Regions from separate parts of the Nocardioides faecalis genome, predicted to be linked through region 2. Evidence: riboswitches for the same ligand, from Rfam matches in the RefSeq annotation. Region 2 holds a riboswitch; the other holds the start of a gene.

Region 1 (11,208 bases), 1.7 Mb from region 2:
TCTGCGCCGCCGCGCGCCGACGCTCGACGTCGTCGCGGAGAGTAGCCGCGTCGGCAAGCAGCGCCTCGATTCGACCGGTGGCGGCGGCGCGCAACGCGTCGACGTCGACGCCGCCCGCCGGCGCGGTCTGCCGCAACGCACGTCGTACGACGAGCGCCACCAGCACGCTCCCGGCGAGGCACACGACCGCGGCCGCCCACCACCAGTGTGCGTAGAGGACGGGCGGGTTGATTCGTTCGAGCTCAGCGGCCACGCCGCCTCCCCTCCATCAGTGACAGCAGGTCAGGGATCGCGTCCTCGAGCCGGGCCAGCCGGACGTGGGGCACGCCCAGCCGTCGCAGGGCCGCGTCCAGTCGTTCGTGACGGTCGGCATCGGCGGCGGCCAGCTCGGCCGCGAGGACCGGATGCGCGCCGACGAAGCCGGGCACGGGCCGGGCGGCGACGACGTCGGTGGCCGACACCCCGCGACGAGCGATGGCGGTGGGGTCGACGTCCGCGACGGTCAGCACCACCAGCTCGTGCTGGGCTGCCAACCGGACCAGACGGTGCTCCAAGGCGGTGTCGGGTTCCACGTCGCCCAGCACCAGCACCATCAGGGTGCGCCGGCGCATCGCGCCGGCGGCGTGGTCCAGCAGCTCGAGCGTGCGCTGCGCTCCGGCATCCGGTTCACAGGACTGCACCACCGCCTCCAGCATCCGCTCGAGGGCGACCTCCCGGGTGCTGGGGCGGGTGGCCGTGAGGCCGTGCGGGCCGGTGTGGACCATGCCGACGTGGTCGCCGGCACGCAGAGCGATCCAGCCGAGCAGTCCCGCCGCGGTCACGGCGACGTCGCGCTTGAGGTCGGTCGTCCCCGGTGCCCAGTGGGAGGCGGCCGCGAGCTCGCGCCCGGTGTCCACGACAAGCATCACCACGGCCTTGCGCTCAGCGACGTGGCGCTTGACGAGCAGGTCCCCGTGGCGGGCCGTGGCCTTCCAGTCGATGTCGGCGACGTCGTCGCCGGGCACGTAGGCGCGCAGGTCGGAGAAGTCGAGACTGCGCGAGTGCACCGTCGAGGCGTGCCGCCCGTCCAGCAGGGTGCGGACCCGCCGGCGGGCGATCAGCTCCGCCCGGGTGCGGACACGAGTGAGGAGCGCCATCGATCAGGGAGTGCGGACCGCCGCGAACACCGCGTCCACGACGTCGTCGGGGCTCACCTTGGCCGCGACGGCCTCGAAGGTGAGCACGAGGCGATGGCGCAGCACCTGGTGGCGCACCCCAACCACGTCCTCCGGGCGGACGTGGTCGCGCCCGTCGAGGACGGCCGCCGCGCGAGCGGCCTGCAGGAACGCGATGGCACCTCGCGGGCTGGCGCCGTGCTCCACGTAGCGCGCGGTCTCCGCCGGCAGGAACGCACCAGGGTCGCGGGTGATGTTCACGATCTCCACGACGTAGCGCAGGATCGACTCGTCGACGTGCGCCCGGTCCGCGACCGACTGGAGGAACACAACGTCGTCCAGGGACGCCACCGGGTCGACGCTGCTGTCTCGCAGCGCGCCGTCGGCGATCCGGCGCAGCATCTGGGCCTCCTCGTGCGGACTCGGGTGGCGGAGCACCTCCTTGAGCAGGAAGCGGTCCATCTGCGCCTGCGGCAGGACGTAGGTGCCCTCCTCGTCGATCGGGTTCTGGGTGGCCAGCACCAGGAAGGGGTCGGGCAACCGGTGCGTCACCCCACCGATCGTGGTCTGACGCTCCTGCATCGCCTCCAACATCGCCGACTGGGTCTTGGCGGAGGACCGGTTGATCTCGTCGAGCAGCACGAAGTGGGCATGCACCGGCCCCAGCTGGGTGGAGAACGTGGCCGTGCGGGGGTCGTACACCTGCGTGCCGATGATGTCCGAGGGCAGCAGGTCGGGGGTGCACTGCACCCGGGAGAAGCTGGCCGCGACCGCCGAAGAGAGCACGGAGGCTGAGAGGGTCTTGGCCAGTCCCGGCACGGACTCCAAGAGGACATGACCACGCGCCATGACGGTGATCAACAGGCTGCGCAACAAGGTGCGCTGGCCCACCACCTTGCTGGCGAAAGCACCCTCGACGGCGGCGATGATGGTGGTGGCCCGCTCGAGGTCGTGGGGGCTCAGCTGCGACATGTCTTCTCCTGCTCGGTAGGCGTGACTGCCCAGAGGGCGTCGATTCGTGAACTGTCCTCGCGGCGCCGTACGGCGGCGCGAAGCGCGTGGTCGGTGGCGGGCCGGTACGTCGTCGGCCGGTGGGTGGGGCCGCGCAGGGCCCGGAGCACCGGCAGGCCGAGCACCGCGACGAGGAACGCGGTGGTGAGGCCGCGGACCGTGTCGAGGGCCAAGGAGGTCTCCACGGTGTAGGACCACAACCGGGTCAGCACCTCGCCCGCCGGGAGACCAGGCACGTAGTGCTCGGTCGTGGACCCGCTCATCTGGGCCCAGCCGATGAGGTTGAGCAGGACCCCGCTCAGCACCCCGGCGCCTACCGCGAGCGGTACGGCGAGGAGCCAGGCCGTCACGGTCGGCACCGCGCGCAGCACGGCACCCAGGGCACCGACCGCGGCCCATGCCACGCACTGCGAGGGCAACGTCTCGGCAGGGGTGGAGGCCAGCATGGTCGAGCAGAGGGCTGCCGAGGCGCCGGTGAGGACCCCACCGGCGAGCCCGAGGCCGGCGCCGGCGAGGAGCGGAAGGGCGTGCACGACCTCGACGCCCGCCGTTCCCGGGTTGAAGAGGGTCCGCAGGACGCAGTCCCCTGCGACCAGGGCGGTGACGGCGGCGAGTGCGTCGGGACGCCGTCCGGCACCCCGCCACATCGCGCTCGCGAGCAGTCCGAGCCCGGCGACCTGGGCCCCGAGCACCCATGGCGCCTCAGCGCGCACCTGGCTGGCGTCCGGGGCTCCCACGGAGTCCCACACCGGCCAGCCCGTCCACACCAGGCCGCCTGCCAACCACAGCACGGCGACGGCGGTCGCGGCGCGACCGGTCCCGGTCACGGGGGTCCAACCCTTCATCGGGACTCCCTCAGGACGTCAGCCACGCGCAAGGCACGGGATCCGGCGCGACGCAGCGCGGGTGGTTGCGGAAGCCGGTCGGCCACCAGGGCAGGCGGGCCCAGCACGGCCGCGCCGTCGGGTCCGCTCCCGGCCGGAGGAAGGACGAGCAGACGGTGACAGGCACGGACCAGCAGCTCGGCGTCATGGGACACGAGCAGGACCGCGGTGCTCGCGTCACGTTCGGCCAGCGCCGACGCCAGGACACGACGTCCGTGGGCGTCGAGCCCCGCCTCCGGCTGGTCGAGGACCTCGGTCCGCCCGGATGCGGTCCCGAGGGCCCACGCCACTGCGCGACACTCACCGGTGCTGTGCTGGCGCAGGGTGCGCGCCGGGTCGACGACGGCGAGCCGTCCGGCTTCGGCGAGGACCGCAGCGGGGTCTCCCCCGTGGGCGCGACACCACGCGGTCACCAGGCGGCCGAGAGCGACGTGGTCCGGCCAGCTCAGCCGCGGACGTGGCCGTGCCTCGCCGTCCGTGGTCGCCGCGAGCCGAGCGGCCACGGCAAGCGCCGTGCTCCGGTCGCCGTCGGCCGGCACGATCCCGAGCGTCTCGCCCGCGACCACCTCGACCGGCCAGGGCAGGCCGGAGCGCCCGGGCGAGACCGAGGTCGCGGTGGCGTCCCGTGCCGGTGCGGCACCTCGGGTCGGCACCGCCGAGCGCACCTCGGGGTGGGCGCCCAGCCCAGCGAGGTCCCACCACGCGGCACGGGGAGCGCCGAGGGCCCGCGCCAGCGCCGCCTCGGGCGGCAGCGGCAGCGTCCGCGGGGTCCACGTCGCGCCCGCCTGCACGGCTGGGCCCTGGCCTTCGAGGAACTCCACGACCGTGTCGGCGTGGGGAACGGCCACGGCGAGATCGTGCTCGATCCAGCAGACGTCGACCCCGGAGTCGGCGCAGGCACGCACGGTCTCGGCGAGTGCGCGTCGCAGCGAGGGCGTGAGGTGGGTCAGCGGCTGGTCGAGGACGAGCAGCGTAGGGGTTCCCTCGGCGCGGGTGGCCCGCGACCGGATCACCCCGTGCAGAGCAGGAAGGACCGCCGCTGTCGCCGGATCGAGGGTCCGGGCCCGGACGCGGAGGTCCTCCTGTCCCGTCACCTCTCGCCAGAGCCGCGCAGCCAGGGCACCGTTGGACCCCAGCGCCTGAGCCACCGTGACGTCCAGGGTCGGGTCGAGCCGCACGCCGCCCACATGGTGGATCGTGACGTGCTGCGACCACGTGCCCCGCACGAGCGCCGCCCTGGGGAGCGCGTCTCCCAAGACATCGGCGACCACGGACGCACCGGCCCCGCTGCGTCCGGTCAGCACCGTCACTCCGTCGACGGAGAAGGAGACGGGGCCGACCGCGACGCCACGCCCGGGGAGCCAGACGGCCAACCCCTCGATCTCGAAGGTCATCGCACGGCCCCTCCGGGGAAGGGCTTCCAGGTGGCGAGCGTCGCGGCCGGGAGCAGCAGGAGGGGGAGGGCGCGGAGGTAGGGGTCCAGGTCGACCATCGCGACGACGAGGTTCAGCGCGGCACACACCAGGACCACGACCTCTCCCGGGTCGGGCCTCTCGGCACGCGGAAGGCTCAGGAGGAACCCCGTCGTGAGCACGGCCACTGCGAGCAGGAGTGACGCCTCGACGCCGCCCACGCCAGCAGCGACCGACGCCGCCAGCGCGAGGCCGGCCCCGACCAGCACCACGAGCGCCCGGACCCGCTCCGCAGGCCTGCCGCTCGGCGTCGACGCACCGAGCGCACGCCAAGAGGCAGCACGGTCCGCCGCAGCAGGCAAAACTCCACCGGACGCGACGCGCCCCAAGCTGTGCGCGCGCAACGGCGCCCGGCGCCGCTCGGCCCGGGCCAGCTCGTCGGCCAGGAAGCACCAGGGGTGGACCACCGGCGCCAGCCGGCCGAACGCCACGTCGGCGAGCCCGGCCAGCCGCTCACCGCTGACACACCGCGCCACGCAGGCGAGCAGCGCCAGGTGGGCGAGGGCCCGCAGGGCTAGCTCGACGCCCGTCCACAACCGCCCGGTCGTCACCGGCCCACCCACCCTGCCGCCTGAAGCCGGAGCCCACTCCGGGAGCACCCACACCACGTCGCCACCGCTGCCAGGTCCCACGGCCACGGTCACCACCACCCACGCGGCCGCGACGCAGGACCCCATGGCCAGCACCGGTGCGGCAAGCCCGGCGCGTTCGCGGCCCCGGCAGAACCAGATGATGACCACGCCGACCAACACGCTCACCGGCATCCACAGGGACGACTCGCGACTCAGGAGGAGGAACGCGGTCCCCGCCCAGGCGATCCATCCGAGCGCGCCGAGATCGATCCGGGCGTGGGGGCGCCCGTGATCGGTCGCGCCCCGGACCGACGTCCCCCGGGCCGCCTTCTTTCGGGCCCTCATCGAGTCCTCCGGCGGCTCGTCGGCACCAGCACGAGGAGCAGCGCCAGCGCGGCCAGCCCTCCGGCCACGACCTGCACCGAGCCCACCGAGTGCGCGCCCGCGCTGGGCGCCGCGGAGATGCCGGCGTCGCTTGTGGGCACGTCCAGGTTGCGACCTCGTGGGCGCACCACGGCGGCGCCATCGAGACCGACGCTGGCCGCCTGCGAGCCCGTCACCGAGGCGCCGAGGGCGGGGAACACCTCGGGTGCGGGCACTGGACGCGGTGTACCGGACGAGTCCGGGCGCGCCGACCACGTCAGCACCGGGGTTCCACGACGCAGGTCGACGAGACGGAAGTCGTGTGCCTGGGCGGACAGACCCCGCGGGAGGACGTAGCCCACCGTGCACTGCGTGGCTTCGCACCGGGCGGTCGCCGCCGGAGCGGTGGCGCCGGCGGCGGAGGGAACCGGCAGCCAGGAGGTGCCGTCGAGACGCTCGACGGCGTACTCGGAGCCGGGGACGACGTGGTCCAGCAGCAGGGGCAGGCGGGTGCCGACGGGCTTGCTCGTGGCGAACCCGTCGCCCACCAGCTCCGGGGTCTCGCCCACCAGCTCGGTCCAGGCGCCGAGCACGTCGGAGAGGTCCTGGCCGCGCGCCTCTGCGGGAGCGAGGATGACCGGTCCCCCGTGCGTGTCGTCCGGCAGCGGCGGCAGGGTGTGGTCGGCGCTGCCCCAGCCGTCGTCGTTGGTGGTGATCGCGATCTCGGAGCCGACCTTGTGCCACCTCACCGCGCCGGCGGCGCTCGTCGTCACGCGGTATGCCTGGAGGTTCACCTTCGTGTCGGGGCGGCCGGTGACACCGAGCTGGTGGGTGCTGCCGGCGATCCACCGAGGCGGCGCCTGCACCGAGCAGCGCAGCTTGTCGTGGCTGCACAGCCGGTCGGTCTCGGGTGTCGCGGCAGCGGCGACCGGCGCCTGCCCGAGGAGCACCGCTGCGAGCAGGGCGGCTATGAGCAGGGCGGACACGGTCAGCCCGCGCCGGCGGTACGTCATCGCCGCGCTCACCACGACTCACCCCGATCAGCCATGCCGCGACGCCGCCACCACAGCCAGATCCCCGGAGCGGCGACGAGCCCGAGCAGAGCGAGGGTCAACGACCAAGTCAGGGGCCGTGGGGTCTCCCCGGCCCGAGGAGCGGCGTCGGCGCGTGGCTCGTCGCCCCAGACGGTGGCCGTTCCGGCCGGCGCCGGCGCTGCGGGGGCCGCTGAGGGTGCTGCCCCGGCCGACGACGCGTCGTCGGTCGGCCCGGTCGACCCGGCGGGCGAGGGGGTCACCGGCGGTGGCGTGGCCTGCTCACCGTCCGCCGGCCTGGGCGCGGCGGGAGCCGGCGCGTCGTCACCCTGCGTGGGATCCGGTGCCGGGGCGCCGCCCGGCGCGGCAGGTGACGTCGCGGGAGGAGAAGCAGGGGGTGGCGTCGCTCCGCCGCCACCCGCCCCGCCGCCCGACCCACCACCCGGCGTGCGCGGGTCGGGTTGCCCGGCTGCCTTGGTCGGGTCGAACTGCTGCCCGAGGGGCTGGGTCCTGCCGTGCTCGGAGGGCACCACGACCCACTCCGCATGGGCGGGATCGGCGACCGGCCGGTCCTCGGCGCCGCCGTAATTGAGGTGGTGGTTCACCCGGAAGCGGTAGGGCTGGCCGGGCGTCAGCTCGGTGGGTACGGAGTACGTGAGCTGGGAGATCTCGCCGGGGCTGGCGAGCAGCCGCTGGGCAGCGCCGTAACCGTGCCCCGGCAACGGCGTCCATGTGCCGTCGTCGGCGAGGTACTCCACCCAGTAGCCGACACCGGGCACGTTGCCCAGGACGTGGAGGCTCAAGGACACCCCGACCGGCTTCTGCTCGGCGTAGCGGTCCCCCAGCAGCTTGAGGGTGCGGCCGCCGAACTCGACCACCTGCCCGACCCGGGTGGACAGGTCGAGGGACGAGTCGGCGGCGAGACCGACGAAGCCCCACCCGCCCGGGACGTCGGCCACGGCCTGCGGGATCAGTCGCGCATCGTCGAGGCGACCCCGGCCCGCGCCGAGGTCCCGGGTGACACCGTCCACGGGCGCACCGCTCGGGACCAGCCCGGTCAGCTCACCTCGGGAGTTGAACTCGATGACGTAGAACTGCAGGACCAGGTGCGCCCCTGGATTCCCGGTGGCGCTCACCCGCAGCAGCTGGTCCTGGGCAGCGACGGTGCTGTCGGTCGTCACCGAGCAGGTCCCCGCGGTGTAGCCGTCGCACAGCACGCTCTGGGACTGCCCGACCTTCCCAGCCGCGCCGGCGTGGGAGGACGATGAGACGACGGTGACGAGCGCGATGCACACGGCGGCGGCGGCACGCGCCACACGGGTCGGCGCAGAGGCGGGCAGGGCGCGCGGCATCGAGGAGACCTCCAGGGAGCACGCACAGGCAGGGCAACCCGGAGGTTTCCGAGCCCGCGCTTGTGCGACGACGGGTGACGGCTGCATCCCCGGAGTTCCCGACTCGCTGTGACCAGCTCACGGTTGCGCAACAGCGCCGGATTCGCACCGGCTTCCTCTGATGGGGATGCGTCACTGTGTGACGGCGTCATGGTGGCACACCCACTCGGATCCGACGCGGGCGGTCCACCCGCATGCTCACCGCCGCGAGTCGTCGCGTGCATGCATGTGAGCGCGGACACCGAGGCAACAACTGGTCGTCCCCGCACGGCCTGACGTACTCTCCGGCCCACAGCGACGAGGGGGAAGCCGGTGAGAGTCCGGCACTGACCCGCAGCCGTGACGACGCGCCGAGTGCCGTCGAAGTCGGAATGCCTTCGCGCCGTACGACCGTCCACACACTGTCGAGGAATGCAGTTGGTCGCCAGCGCCGATGTCGGCGACGGCTCCCCCTGCTCCGGAATCGGAGTCTCCGTGAAGTTCAAGAAATCCGCGCTGGCCGCTGTCGGCGCACTCGTCATCAGCACCTTGCCGGGCCTGGTCTCGCCGGCCCACGCTGCCGACTGGCGCACCGGCTGGTGCCAGAAGGACGAGGGCCTCAGCGTCGTCGTCGACTTCGGCAACGAGGTCGCCGAGACGGTCCCGCCCGAAGGTTTCCTGGTCCGCTGCCTGGTTGGCGGCGTCGTGAGGAGCACTCCCGAGCACAGCCGGGGCGCGGCCCTGCAGGCCGTGGGTCTCGAGGTCAAGGCCGATCGCAGCGGCTACATCACCTCGATAGAGGGCGTCGAGGAGTACAGCGGCGACGCGATGTGGTGGCTCTTCTCCGGCGCGGCCGTGCCCGGCCCCTGGGACACCGGGAACCACGGCATCGTCACCGACGGCGCCAACCTCAACAAGGCATTCGGCGCCCGGCTCGTCGGCCAGGACTGGGCCAGCGTCCCGCGCCCGACGCCGCAGTTCAGTACACCTGCTGAGCCCGAGCCCGACACCGTGCCCGAGACCCCTGGGGTCACGGGCACCCGCCCGAAGGTCGCCGGCCAGGCGCTGGTCGGCAAGTCGTTGACCTCCGCGCTCGGCTCATGGAGCAACGGCGCCACCCTCGCCCGCCAGTGGAAGCGCAACGGGGCACCCATCGCCGGCGCGCGGGGCGCGTCGTACCGGCTGAAGGCGGCCGACCGAGGGGCGCGCATCACGCTCGCCGTCACCGGGTCGAAGCCCGGCCACCGCGCCACCACCCTGGAGTCCGCACCGACCGCGAAGGTGCGCGCCGGCCGCCTCAAGGCCGTGAAGCCGCGCGTGAAGGGCCGGGCCAAGGTGGGCGGCAAGCTGCGGGCCGTCACCTCGCCCTGGGGCCCGGGGAAGGTGACGCTGACCTACCAGTGGCTGCGTAACGGCAAGCCCATCGCCAAGGCAAAGGCGAAGACCTACGTGATCAAGCCGAAGGACCGTGGCCGGCGCATCACGGTCCGGGTCCGGGCCGCCAAGCCCGGCTATGCCTCGGCGGTCCGCACCTCCGCCAAGACCGCGCGCGTGACCCGCTGACCCCGTCGTGCGGGTGGGGCCCGATCGGTCGAGCCCCACCCGCACAACATGCCGCGTTGCGAGCCTAGGGCTCGCACGAACGCGCGGCCCCGCGGAGGATTCGTCCAGGTTCCCCAGTAGTGCCGCGCGCGTGCACCGGGCACAACCGACGTCTGGTGGCGCCCCTGGGGTGCGCCCCGTCAGCCCGGGCGGATCCATCTCCAAGCACACCCGGCGCACACATGCCTCCAGAGACTCGCCGGTCTCGCGGTGCAGGAGGCCGAGGCTGAGCTCGGTGAGGAGCAGTGCCCCGGACGCCAGCTACGTCGCCGAAGGAGTGCATCAGCTCGCGTGCGCCGTTCGCGTCGCCACGCAGGAGAGTCCCCTGGAGTGGTGGGGTTTGAGGGCTGTCGGCGAGGCGTGAAGACGTAGGCGGCCATCGGCGGGATCTTCGGCGTGTACGGCCAAGCACTCATCGAAGAAGAGGTCCACCGATGGCCTTGCCCCAGTCTGCCCTGTCCGAGCTCCTTGAGGCGTTCCGTGCCGGTGATGGTGTCGACTTGGTCCGTGACTCGGTCCGTGTCGCCCTGCAGGAGCTGATCGAGCTCGAAGCAACCGAACGCATCGGCGCCGCACCGGATGAGCGCAGCGACCAGGCGTTGTGCGCGGTCGTGATGGAGGCCTAGGTCCACGGCACCTCCACCCGCAGCGTCGACGACCTGATCGAAGCAATGGGCGCGGTCGGGACCAGCGAGTCCGAAGTCTCCAGGATCTGCGCCACCTCGACGAGACCGTGGGCGCGTTCCGCACCCGCGCCCTGGATCACGTGAAGTTCCCCTACGTCTACCTGGATGCGACCTACCTCCACGTCCGCAACACCCCCGCAACCTGCTGGCCCACGTCCCCAAGGGACAGGCCGAACTGGTGGCGACGGCGTTCCGGATGATCTTCGCCCAGCCCACCGCCCGAGGACGTCCACGCGGCGTAGGACAAGACCCGCGACGACCTCCCCGCCCGGTTCCCCAAGCTGGGTCCGTTGATGGACGACGCCAAGGTCGAAGTCCTCGCCTTCACCGCGTTCCCACGCGAGCACTGGCGCAAGATCTGGTCGACCAACCCGCTCGAGCGGGTCAACAAGGAGATCAAGCGCCGCTCCCGCGTCGTGGGCATCTTCCCAACGCCGCCCGCGGGAGGGCGTTGATCTCGAAGCCCCAGGACGTCGACGCACAAGGCACCAAGAGCACGCAGGCGCGCGTGGCACGAAGGACAGCGGATGCGTCCAGCCAGGACGTCATGGCGCAACGGAAGGTCGCGCGCCGTGCGATGGGAAGAGGCAGTCGGGAACTGGGACTTCGCACGGGGGCTGGAGGGCCCTGCTCGGAAAAACCACAAGGCCTGACCTGCGTTTCCGCAGGTCAGGCCTTGTTTTTTGTAGCGGGGGCAGGATTTGAACCTGCGACCTCTGGGTTATGAGCCCAGCGAGCTACCGAGCTGCTCCACCCCGCGCCGGTGAAGAGAACATTACGGGACGCGCCCAGGGACGCCAAATCCGGGGTACCTCTCTGCCCCACGGCGGTCGCGCGGCGGTCACGGCGGGGGTGGTGAGGTGCGGGGACGCGGTGCCACCCAGCCACGGCGCAGGGCGAGCAGCCGCCAGCCGATGGTCAGTCCGGCACCGGTGAGGGTGACCACCACAGGCGCCAGGTCGAGCTCCTTGCCCAGTACCGCCACGGTGGCGCCGGCGATCGCCGGGATGGCGTACAGCTCACCGTCTCGCAGCACCACGGGCACCCGGTCGGCCAGCACGTC
Region 2 (11,208 bases):
CCGTGCAGGCGCTGCGGGCCTGGGACGGCCCGGTGGACGACGAGCGGATCGGCCTGGTCGGACGCTCCATGGGCGGCGGCGTGGTCTACAACGCGCTCGTCGTCGCACCGGGGCTCGTCGACGCCGGGGTGGTGTTCGCCCCGGTCAGCTCGCGCGCGGAGGACAACTTCGAGCAGTGGATCCGGCCCGACCCGGCCCGCAGCGGGGTGGCCCGCCGGATCCTGCGCACCTACGGCGAGCCGGCGGCCAACCCCGCGTTCTGGGACGGGATCAGTGCCCGGACCTACTTCGTCGACCTCACCGAGCCGGTGCTGGTGCACCACGGCACCGCCGACGACACCTGCCCGATCGCCTGGAGCCGCGCCACCGTGCGCGCGATGCGCCGTGCCGGCGTGGACGTCACCTTCGAGGTCTACCAGGGGGAGGGCCACGCCTTCGGGCCGCAGTTCGAGGACGCGATGCAGCGCACCGAGACGTTCCTGCGCACCCACCTGCGCTGAGCGCCCCTGCGCTGAGCGGGCCCCTGCGCTGAGCGATCAGTGCGCGGGCGGCACCAGGGCGGCGACCCAGGCCGCCGCGTCGGCCGGCTCCAGGCGCGCGAGCGGCAGGCCGGGGCGGATCCGCGGCACGTCGGTGAGCCAGGCCAGGTCCGGCCCGGGCTCGGCCCGGATGCGACGCACGGTCCGCTTCACCAGGCCGCGCAGGCCCGCCTCCTCGTGCACGAGGTTCACCAGCAGGTCGGCGCGGGGGAGCAGGGCGGCCCGCCCGGCCTCGTCGGCGATCGGGGTCACCCAGCCCTCGAACGCGGCCAGCCGTGCGAGGTCCTCGGGCCCGGACAGGTCGGTGGGCTCGACCAGCGGCAGGTCGAGGGCCTCGGCCAGGCGCTGGCAGAGGCTGGTGAGGGCGACCCCGGGCGTCCCCACGACGAGCACGCGCTGCGGGATCCGCGGCGGTGTCGGGGTGAGGGGGTGCACCCGGCGGATTCTAGGCACGTGCCCGGCACCTAGGATTGTCGGCATGTCTCAACTGTCCCGCGAGGAGGTGGCCCACCTGGCCGACCTCGCCCGGATCGACCTCGACGACGCCGAGCTGGACCACCTGGCCCCGCAGCTCAACGTCATCCTCGAGGCGGTCGCGTCGATCCAGGGAGTTGCCGGCGACGACGTCGTCCCCACCTCCCACCCGCTCCCGATGACCAACGTGTTCCGCGAGGACGTCGTGGTCCCCAGCCTCACCCCGGAGCAGGCACTCGCCGGCGCCCCGGAGGCGCAGGACCAGAAGTTCGCGGTCCCGCGGATCCTGGGGGACGAGCAGTGAGCGAGCGCAGCGAGCGAACCATTCGACACAGCGCCGGGCGTGCCTCGTGCGCGCCCGGAGCGAAGCGAGGACGCGCATGAGCTGGATCCACGCCACGGCCGCCGAGCAGGCCGACGCCCTGGCCGCCGGCGACGTCACCTCCGTCGAGCTGGTCCAGGCCCACCTCGACCAGATCGCGGCGACCAACGACGGCCCCGACGGGCTCAACTCGTTCCTGCACGTCGACGCCGACGGTGCGCTCGCCCAGGCCAAGGCCTCCGACGCGCGCCGCGCGGCCGGCGAGCCGCTGCACGCCCTCGACGGCGTGCCGATCGCGATCAAGGACGTGCTGGCCACCGAGGGCCTGCCCACGACCGCCGGCTCCAAGATCCTCGAGGGCTGGGTCCCGCCGTACGACGGCACGGTGACCGCCAAGCTCAAGGCCGCCGGACTGCCGATCCTCGGCAAGACCAACATGGACGAGTTCGCGATGGGCTCGGCCAACGAGAACTCCGCCTACGGCCCGGTGAAGAACCCCTGGGACCACACCCGGATCCCGGGCGGCTCCGGTGGCGGCTCGGCCGCCGCGGTGGCCGCGTTCCAGGCCCCGCTGGCGATCGGCTCGGACACCGGCGGCTCGATCCGTCAGCCCGGCGCGATGACCGGCACGGTCGGGGTGAAGCCGACCTACGGCTCGGTGTCGCGCTACGGCGTGATCGCGCTGGCCAACTCCCTCGACCAGCTCGGCCCGTGCACCCGCACCGTGCTCGACGCGGCGCTGCTGGCCGAGCTCATCGGCGGGCACGACCCCAAGGACTCCACCTCGGTGCCGGGCCGGCTCGAGGGTCTCGTCGAGGCGGCGCGCTCCGGTGCCGCCGGCGACCTGAGCGGGGTGCGGATCGGCATCGTCACCGAGCTGCAGGGTGACGCGTGGAGCCCGGCCGTCGTGGAGCGCTTCGACGAGGCGATCGAGGTCCTCAAGGGCCTCGGCGCCGAGATCAGCGAGGTCAGCCTGCCCAGCTTCGTGCACGCGATGGCGGCCTACTACCTGATCCTGCCGGCCGAGTGCTCCTCCAACCTCGCCAAGTTCGACGCGATGCGCTACGGCCGCCGCGTCACCCCCGAGGGCTCGCCGTCGGCGGAGGAGGTCATGCGGGTCTCGCGCGACGAGGGCTTCGGCGACGAGGTCAAGCGTCGCATCCTGATCGGCACCTACGCGCTGTCCAGCGGCTACTACGACGCCTACTACGGCCAGGCGCAGAAGATCCGCACGCTGATCATCGAGGACTTCAAGCGTGCCTTCGAGTCCGTCGACCTGCTGGTCAGCCCGACCGCCCCGACCACCGCGTGGGCGCTGGGGGAGAAGACCGACGACCCGCTGGCCAACTACCTGCAGGACCTGGCGACGCTGCCCGCCAACCTGGCCGGGGTGCCCGGCATCTCGATCCCCTCGGGGACCAGCAGCGCCGACGGCCTGCCGACCGGCATCCAGTTCCTCGCGCCGGTGCTCGAGGACGCCCGGCTCTACCGGGTCGGCGCGGCGCTGGAGGCCGCGCTGACGGCCACGTGGGGCGGCCCGCTCGCCCCCGCGTCGTACCGCAAGGAAGGTGAGTGACGATGGCCGCCACGACCGAGCTGGTCGACTTCGACGAGGTGATCGCGAAGTTCGACCCGGCGATGGGCCTGGAGATCCACGTCGAGCTCAACACCAACACCAAGATGTTCTGCGGCTGCCCGACCGCGTTCGGTGCGGAGCCCAACACGCAGGTCTGCCCGACCTGCCTGGGCCTGCCCGGCGCGATGCCGGTGGTCAACCGCAAGGCGGTGGAGTCAGCGATCCGGATCGGTCTCGCGCTGAACTGCGAGATCGCCGAGTGGTGCCGCTTCGCGCGGAAGAACTACTTCTACCCGGACATGCCGAAGAACTTCCAGACCTCGCAGTACGACGAGCCGATCGCCTTCGACGGCTACCTCGACGTCGACGTGGAGGGGGAGACCTTCCGCGTCGAGATCGAGCGCGCGCACATGGAGGAGGACACCGGGAAGTCCACGCACGTCGGCGGCTCGGACGGCCGGATCCACGGCGCCGACTACTCGCTGGTCGACTACAACCGCGCCGGCATCCCGCTGATCGAGATCGTCACCCGGCCGATCCTGGGCACCGGCGACAAGGCGCCGCTGGTGGCCAAGGCGTACGTGTCCGCGATCCGCGACCTGATCGTCGCCCTCGGTGTCTCCGACGCCCGGATGGACCAGGGCTCGATCCGTGCCGACGTGAACCTGTCGCTGGCGCCGAAGGGCTCCGGCGGCCTGGGCACCCGCTCGGAGACCAAGAACGTCAACTCGCTGCGCTCGGTCGAGCGGGCCGTGCGCTACGAGATGGGGCGGCACGCGGGCATCCTGCTCGCCGGCGGTTCGGTGCTGCAGGAGACGCGGCACTTCCACGAGAACGACGGCACCACCTCCTCGGGTCGTGAGAAGTCGGACGCCGAGGACTACCGGTACTTCCCCGAGCCCGACCTGGTGCCGGTCGCGCCGAGCCGGGAGTGGGTCGAGGAGCTGCGCGCCACCCTGCCGGAGAACCCCGCCGCGAAGCGGGTCCGGCTGCAGAAGGAGTGGGGCTTCAGCGACCTCGAGATGCGCGACACCATCGGTGCCGGGGCGCTCGAGCTGATCGAGGAGACCGTCGCCGCCGGCGCTGCCCCGCAGGCTGCCCGCAAGTGGTGGCTCTCCGAGCTGACGCGTCGTGCCAACGACACCGGCGTCGAGCTGGCCGAGGTCGGCGTGACGCCGGTGCAGGTGGCCGGCGTGCAGGCGCTGGTCGACACCGGCCGGATCAACGACAAGCTCGCCCGTCAGGTCTTCGACGGCCTGATCGCCGGCGAGGGCACCCCGGAGGAGATCGTCGCGGCCCGCGGGCTGGAGATCGTCTCCGACGACGGCGCGCTCTCGGCTGCCGTCGACAAGGCGATCGAGGCCAACCCGGACGTCGCGGACAAGATCCGCGACGGCAAGGTCGCCGCCGCCGGCGCCCTCATCGGTGCGGTGATGAAGGAGATGCGCGGCCAGGCCGACGCCGGCCGGGTGCGCGAGCTGATCCTGGAGAAGCTCGCCTGAGCCTCGCCTGCTCCTGAGCCCGTCCACACCGCCCGCGGCCAGCTGGTCGCGGGCGGTGCTGTGTCCCGGCGGCGTAGGGCCGGGTTCATGTTCCGCTCCCGCCGGACCGTGCTCGCCCTCCTCGGTGCCACCCCGGTGGGCGAGCCTGTGCGAGACAACCGAGGTGGTTTCTGCAGGTCACAGGCGGTTTTCGGGGGCCGGGTTCCGTCGGAGGGTCGGAGGAGAATCCAGGTATGGATCTCAGGAGCAGCACCGCAGCAGCGGAGCACGACGGCCGTCCGGTCGCCGAGCTGCTCAACGTGCTGAGCGCCGGCGTCCGGCGCCGCGCCGACCTGATGATCGACGAGTGGGCCGCGATCGTCGCGTGGGCCGACCAGAACGTGGTCGACGCACCCGAGCACGCCGCCACGGTGCGCGACTCGTTCGTCGACACTGGTGTCCCCATCGCGGGGCCCGGTGCTCCGCTGGTCTCGGAGTTCCACTTGATGGAGCTCATTGCCGTGCTGGGTCGTTCACCCGACGGCGGCCGGGTCTACGTCGGGCGGATCATCGAGTGCGCCTGGCGGCTCCCTCTTCTCTACGGCCAGGTGATGTCCGGGAAGGTCGCCACCTGGCGCGCCGAGCGCGTCGCGGACCTCACGCGGTCACTCAACCCGGATGCGGCGGCGTTCGTGGACCGGCAGGTCGCATCGCGGGTCGGGCGCGTGGGGTGGGCGGAGATGGATCGCGTCGTGGCGACCGCGGTCCTCAGGTATGACCCTGTGGCCGCTGAGGCCCGCCGGAAGGAGGCCGCCGATCACCGGCACTTCGACGTCGGCGCGGCGAACGAGAACGGGCTGGCCGTGATCGGTGGTCTCCTCGACGCCGCCGACGCGGCCGACCTCGACGACGCCGTCGGCCGGCGGGCGACGCTGCTGGGCCGGCTCGGTTCCGAGGAGTCGCTCGATGTGCGGCGGGCTGTCGCGGTCGGTGAGCTGGCGCGGAACGACCTCGAGCTGGACCTGCTCACCACCGACGAGGAGACCGGAGAAATGGTCGTCCGCTCGGCTGGTCGCAAGGCCGAGATCTCCGTGCACCTCACCGACACCATGCTCAGCGAGGTCGTGGGTGACGGCGGCGAGCCGAACTCGGTCGGGCGCTGGCACGAGGGACGTCGGCCGGTGCTCAAGGAGCAGATCCGGGAGTGGCTGCGTACGGCCACCTCGATCAGCGTGCAGCCGGTGATCGACCTGGCCGACTGCGACCCGGTCGACCGATACGAGATCCCGCAGAGGCATCGCAAGCAGGTCGAGCTGCGCGACACCACCTGCTGTTTCCCCGGCTGCAGCAGGCGCGCCGAGCGCTGCGACCTCGACCACCGGATCCCGCACGCCGAGGGTGGCTCGACCTGCCCCTGTGACCTGCACCCGCTGTGCCGCCGGCACCACCGCGCCAAGACGCACTCCGGATGGCGGTACTTCGTCCTCATGCCGGGCCACCTGCTCTGGCGAAGTCCCCACGGCTGGTTCTTCCACGTCGGCCCGAACGGGACCCAGGCACTCGACCCACCCGGGCACTGGCCGGACGCGCTGGCCGATCCGGCACTCGAACCCGGGCTCGACCCCGCCGCCTGACCTGCACTCACTGGTGTGCCCCTATCGCACCGGCGGTCCTCGCCGCTGCCTCCGTGATCGGGGTCGTCAGCGTGACTGCCTGGTACGTCTTGAGGGAGACCGTCCGTGCCCGGTCCTGAAACGACGTCTGCGTCTCCTACGACATCGAGGTGCGACGGGATGCGCCGCTCGGGGACAGAGAACTGGTTGACGGTGCGTGCCAGAGCCCGAGTACGCGCGCTACATCGTCTGCGGGCAGAACAAGACGACCGTCGAACCTGTCTCCCACTGAGCGACTCACCCACCGACGCACTTTCCGACGGCCCATCCGCGCCGCCGCCGCACAAGGACACCCCCAGTCAGACCCGCTCCGGCGCGCTGTCGTTCGCACCTCCACCGGCGGGCCGGTGGAACGTGAACCGATGGCGGCGCCGCGCCAGATCTGGAGTACGCTGCGCGGGACAACATCACCACGTCCTTGGTGGGGAAAGCCGGTGCGAATCCGGCGCTGACCCGCAACCGTGAGCGTCATTCCAGGACCGAGTCCTGGGCAGGCGCGAGCCGGAGCACCCGCCCCGTGACGTCCTGACACCAACGCTGTCGTGGAAAGCAGCAGGTCGGGGGGACAGCCCTCTTCCTGCTCGTGCAGCGGGAAGGAACCATGACCCTCATGTCCCCTCGGACGGCCCGGACGCTCTCGGCCGCCGGCTTGTCCCTCGCGCTCCTGCTCACCGGCTGCGGCCGGGAGGACGACGACAAGCGGTCTGCGGCCTCGGACCCCGCCTCGGGCTCCGCCACCGGGTCCGGCGCCGAGCCCGGCACGCCCCAGGCCGCGCTCGCCGGCGCCCGCTGGCTGGAGGGTGAGCTGACCGACGGCGTGCTGCGCAACCGCCAGTACGGCACCGACGACCTCGGCTCCACCATCGACCTCGCCTACGCGCTGCGGGCCGTCGACCCCGACAGCGACGCCCTCCCGGCGATCGCCGACGTCCTGGTCGCCGGCGCGGCGGAGTACGCCAGCCCGGGCGAGGACGTCTACGCCGGGTCCACCGCCAAGCTCCTCTCCTTCGCCGCGGACACCGGCGCCGACCCGCGCGACTTCGCCGGCATCGACCTCCTCGCCCAGCTGGAGGAGCGGATCGAGGACGCCGGTCCCGACGCCGGCCCCACCGCCGGCCGCGCCGAGGACAAGAGCAGCTTCGGCGACTACGCCAACTCCTTCGGCCAGGCCTGGGCCGTCCGCGGCCTCACCCTCGCCGGCTCCGAGGAGGCCGAGGCCGCCCGCGACTACCTGCTGCAGCAGCAGTGCTCGGCCGGCTTCTTCCGGCTCTACTTCCCCGACGCCGCGGCTGCGGACCAGACCTGCGACGGCGCGGGCGCCGCGCCGGAGCCGGTGGACACCACCGCCCTGGCCTACGTGCTGCTGCACGACCTCGCCGAGGACGACGCCACCCTCGACGCCGCGCTGCGCAAGGGCATCGACTACATCCTCGACCAGCAGGCCGAGGACGGCTCCTTCTCCGGTGGCGACGGAGCGGTGGTCCCGAACGCCAACAGCACCGGGCTCGCGGGCTGGGCGCTGCACCTGGCCGGTGAGGACGAGGCGGCCGCGCAGGCCGCCGCCTGGGTCCGCGGCCGCCAGCTCGGTGAGTGTGAGGGCGTCCTCGCCCGCGACGCGGGCGCGATCGCCTTCGACGACACCGCGGTGCGCGCCGCCGGCAAGAAGGGCCTGACCAAGACGACGGAGGGCCAGTGGCGGGCCGCGACCATCCAGGCGCTGCCGGCACTGCTCGCGACCCCGGACGGAGCGGACGAGGCACCGTGCCCCGCCGGCTCCTGAGCCTGCCGACGTCGGCAGCCGCCGCGGGCCTGGTGCTCGCGGCGGTGCCGCTGTCGCCGAGCGCCCCGGCCTCGGCCGGCGTCGCGGCGGCGGCCCCGGCCGCCTGCGCCGCGGACGAGGTCACCGTGCTGGTGGACCCCAACGAGCTCGGCGGCCCCACCAGGACGGCGTGCGCGGCGGCCGGCACGGCGTCGTACGTCTTCGACGAGGCGGGTTTCGAGCTCAGCGGCACCGGCGCGCCGGGCATGCAGGGCTACGTGTGCCGCATCGACGGCCTGCCCGAGGACGGGCGGTGCGTCGCCGGCGACTCCTACTGGTCGCTGTGGTGGGCCGACCCCGGTACGACGACCTGGGCGTACGCCGGCCTCGGGGTGAACGGTCTCGACCTCGAGCCCGGCGCCTGGGTCGGCTTCGCCTGGCACGAGGGCGAGGGCAAGGCGCCGCCGCCCGACGTGCCCCTTCCCGGGGCCGGAGCAGAGGCGACCGCCGACGACGAGGTCGTCGCAGCCGACCAGCCGGCCGCGAAGACGCCCGCGGCGGACGACGACTCCGGGCCGCCCACCGGGCTGCTGATCGGCGGAGCGGTCGTCGTGCTGGCGGCGGCTGCCGTCGTACCCCTGCGGCGGCGGACACGATGAGGATGCCGCGGGACCTGCACCCGGTCGCGTGGTGGGCGTGGGCCGTGGGGATCGCGGTGGCCGCGTCCTGCACCACCAACCCGTTCCTGCTCGGCCTGCTGCTGGCCGCGGTGAGCCTGGTCGTGCTGACCTGCCGCTCCGACCAGCCCTGGGCCCGCTCGTTCCGCCTCTACGTGTGGATCGGCGTGATCGTCGTGGCGGTGCGGATCCTCTTCCGGGTCCTGCTCGGCGGCGACACTCCCGGCCACGTGCTGTTCACCCTGCCCACCATCGACCTGCCCGACGTGGCCGCCGGGATCTCCCTGCTGGGCCCCTTCACCCGCGAGGAGCTGCTCGCCGCGCTGTACGAGGGGATGCGCCTGGCGGCGATCATCATCGCCGTGGGTGCGGCCAACGCGCTGGCCAACCCGAAGCGGCTGATGAAGTCGCTGCCGCCGGCCCTCTACGAGATCGGCACGGCGATGACCGTGGCGATCAACGTGGTGCCGCAGCTGGCCGACAGCGCCCGCCGGATCCGCGCCGCGCAGGAGCTGCGCGGCGGCCCCACGGGCCGGTTCCGCCGCATCCGCGGCGCCCGACGGCTGCTGGTGCCCATCCTGGAGGACTCCTTCGACCGCTCCCTGGCGCTCGCCGCCGGCATGGACGCACGCGGCTACGGACGCGTCGGTGAGCTCACCGCGCAGCAGCGGCGCCGCACCGGGGCCCTGATGATCGGCGGGCTGCTGGGGGTCTGCGTCGGTGTCTACGCGTTCCTCGACGCCACCGCGCCGCGCCTGCTCGCGCTGCCCATGCTGGCCGGCGGCATGGCGCTGGCCCTCGTCGGGTTCGTCTCCGCCGGGCGCCGTGTGCAGCGCACCCGCTACCGGCCCGACCGGTGGCGCGTGCCCGAGGTCGTGGTGGCGTTGTGCGGCATCGGGGCGGGCGCCGTCGTGTGGGCGCTGGGCCGCGCCGACGTCGACACCGCGCACCCGGGCGTGCTGGTCGTGCCGGCGTTGACGGTGCCCGCGGTGCTCGGCGTGCTGCTCGCCGTCGTACCGGTCTGGGCGGCACCGCCGCCGCCGACCGCCCAGGACCCCGGGGCGGCGCCCGCCCCGAGCCCGGAACCGGCCCGGGAGGTGGCCGCCTGATGCTCCAGCTTCGCGACGTCACGTTCTCCTACGACGACCCCTCCGGCGACACCGGCGACGACCGGACCCTCACGCAGGCCCCGGCGCCGGTGCTGGATCGGGTCGACCTCACCATCGACGACGGCGAGCTCGTCGTCCTCGCCGGGCCCACCGGCGTCGGCAAGTCCACCCTGCTCGGCGTCGTCGCCGGCCTGGTGCCCGCGTTCAGCGGCGGCACGCTGAGCGGCGACGTGCTGCTCGACGGGGTCCGCGTCACCGGCCTGCCGGCCCGCGAGCGCGCGCACGTGATCGGCTACGTCGGGCAGAACCCACCGACCTGGTTCGTCACCGACACCGTCGAGGAGGAGCTGGCCTTCGGCATGGAGCAGCTCGGCGTCGCCCCGGCGGCGATGCGACGCCGGGTGGAGGAGACCCTCGACGTGCTGGGCATCGCCGACCTGCGCCACCGCGACCTGCGCACCCTGTCCGGCGGCCAGCAGCAGCGGGTCGCCATCGGCTGCGTGCTCACCACCCACCCGCGGCTGCTCGTCCTCGACGAGCCGACCTCCGCGCTCGACCCGACCGCCGCCGAGGACGTCCTCGCCACGCTGACCCGCCTGGTGCAGGACCTCGGCGTCTCCGTCCTGGTCGCCGAGCACCGCCTGGAGCGGGTGCTGCCGTTCGCCGACCAGCTCTGCGTGCTCGGCGCCGACCCGCTGCGAGGCGGCCGGCTGGTCACGGGCGCTCCCGCCGAGGTGCTGCCGCACGCGCCGGTGGCCCCGCCGCTGGTCGAGCTCGGCCGCCTCGCCGGCTGGGACCCGCTGCCGCTCACCGTCCGCGACGCCCGCCGCGCCGCCGCCACCCTGCGCCCGCGCCTGGGCCCGCCGCCGCACCCCGTCACGCCCACCGCCGCCAGCCCTGCCCCGGCCAGCCCCATCCCGAACATCCCTGCCGGCGAGGCCCCACCGTCGGTGTCGGTACGACGCCTCGTGGTCGCCCACGGCCGCCACCCCGTGCTCCGTGAGGTCTCCTTCGACCTGCGCCCTGGCACGGTCACGGCGCTGATGGGCCGCAACGGCGCCGGCAAGTCCACGCTGCTGTGGACGCTGCAGGGCCGGCACACACCCGCGTCGGGCACGGTGCGGGTGGCCGGCTCCGAGCCGTCCGCGCTCAGTGCGGCGCAGCGCCGCGCACACACCGGCCTGGTGCCGCAGAGCCCGGCCGACCTGCTCTACCTGGAGACCGTGGCGCAGGAGTGCGCGGCCGCCGACGCCTCCGCCGACGCACCGGCCGGCACCTGCGCCGACCTGCTCGAGCGGCTCGCGCCGGGCATCGCCCCCGACCACCACCCACGCGACCTGTCCGAGGGCCAGCGCCTGGCGCTCGCGGTCGCGATCGTGCTCACCGCCCGCCCGCCCGTGCTGCTGCTCGACGAGCCGACCCGCGGCCTGGACTACCCGGCCAAGCGGGCGCTCGCCGCGATCCTGCGCGAGCTGGCCGCCGGCAACGGAACAGGAGCAGCGGACCCGCCGCGGACGGTGCTGCTGGCCACCCACGACGTGGAGTTCGTCGCCCAGGTCGCCGACGAGCTGCTCATGCTCGCCGAGGGCGAGATCGTC

The links. Region 2 has a riboswitch for cobalamin ahead of KG111_RS04465 (prenyltransferase/squalene oxidase repeat-containing protein). Riboswitches for the same ligand answer to the same signal wherever they lie in the genome.
Region 1: linked by a shared signal. The riboswitch ahead of KG111_RS12230 (hypothetical protein) and the one ahead of KG111_RS04465 (prenyltransferase/squalene oxidase repeat-containing protein) in region 2 are both predicted to bind cobalamin.

What each region holds. Positions count from the first base shown of each region.
Region 1 covers NZ_CP074406.1:2,616,192-2,627,399, forward strand. Annotated here, with positions in the region: gene KG111_RS12190 (hypothetical protein) at 1-253, opposite strand, end outside; gene KG111_RS12195 (DUF58 domain-containing protein) at 243-1,136, opposite strand; gene KG111_RS12200 (AAA family ATPase) at 1,140-2,126, opposite strand; gene KG111_RS12205 (hypothetical protein) at 2,114-3,010, opposite strand; gene KG111_RS12210 (ABC transporter ATP-binding protein) at 3,007-4,443, opposite strand; gene KG111_RS12215 (hypothetical protein) at 4,440-5,279, opposite strand; gene KG111_RS12220 (hypothetical protein) at 5,435-6,481, opposite strand; gene KG111_RS12225 (hypothetical protein) at 6,478-7,839, opposite strand; cobalamin riboswitch at 8,134-8,275, shown strand; gene KG111_RS12230 (hypothetical protein) at 8,353-9,420, shown strand; partial or broken gene KG111_RS18515 (transposase) at 10,050-10,345, shown strand; partial or broken gene KG111_RS18325 (transposase) at 10,448-10,576, shown strand; tRNA gene KG111_RS12240 (tRNA-Met) at 10,832-10,905, opposite strand; gene KG111_RS12245 (trimeric intracellular cation channel family protein) at 10,987-11,208, opposite strand, start outside.
Region 2 covers NZ_CP074406.1:962,898-974,105, forward strand. Annotated here, with positions in the region: gene KG111_RS04435 (alpha/beta hydrolase family protein) at 1-500, shown strand, start outside; gene KG111_RS04440 (hypothetical protein) at 537-974, opposite strand; gene gatC (Asp-tRNA(Asn)/Glu-tRNA(Gln) amidotransferase subunit GatC) at 1,018-1,317, shown strand; gene gatA (Asp-tRNA(Asn)/Glu-tRNA(Gln) amidotransferase subunit GatA) at 1,394-2,911, shown strand; gene gatB (Asp-tRNA(Asn)/Glu-tRNA(Gln) amidotransferase subunit GatB) at 2,914-4,413, shown strand; gene KG111_RS04460 (HNH endonuclease signature motif containing protein) at 4,647-6,026, shown strand; cobalamin riboswitch at 6,443-6,597, shown strand; gene KG111_RS04465 (prenyltransferase/squalene oxidase repeat-containing protein) at 6,676-7,845, shown strand; gene KG111_RS04470 (hypothetical protein) at 7,827-8,483, shown strand; gene KG111_RS04475 (energy-coupling factor transporter transmembrane component T family protein) at 8,480-9,610, shown strand; gene KG111_RS04480 (ABC transporter ATP-binding protein) at 9,610-11,208, shown strand, end outside.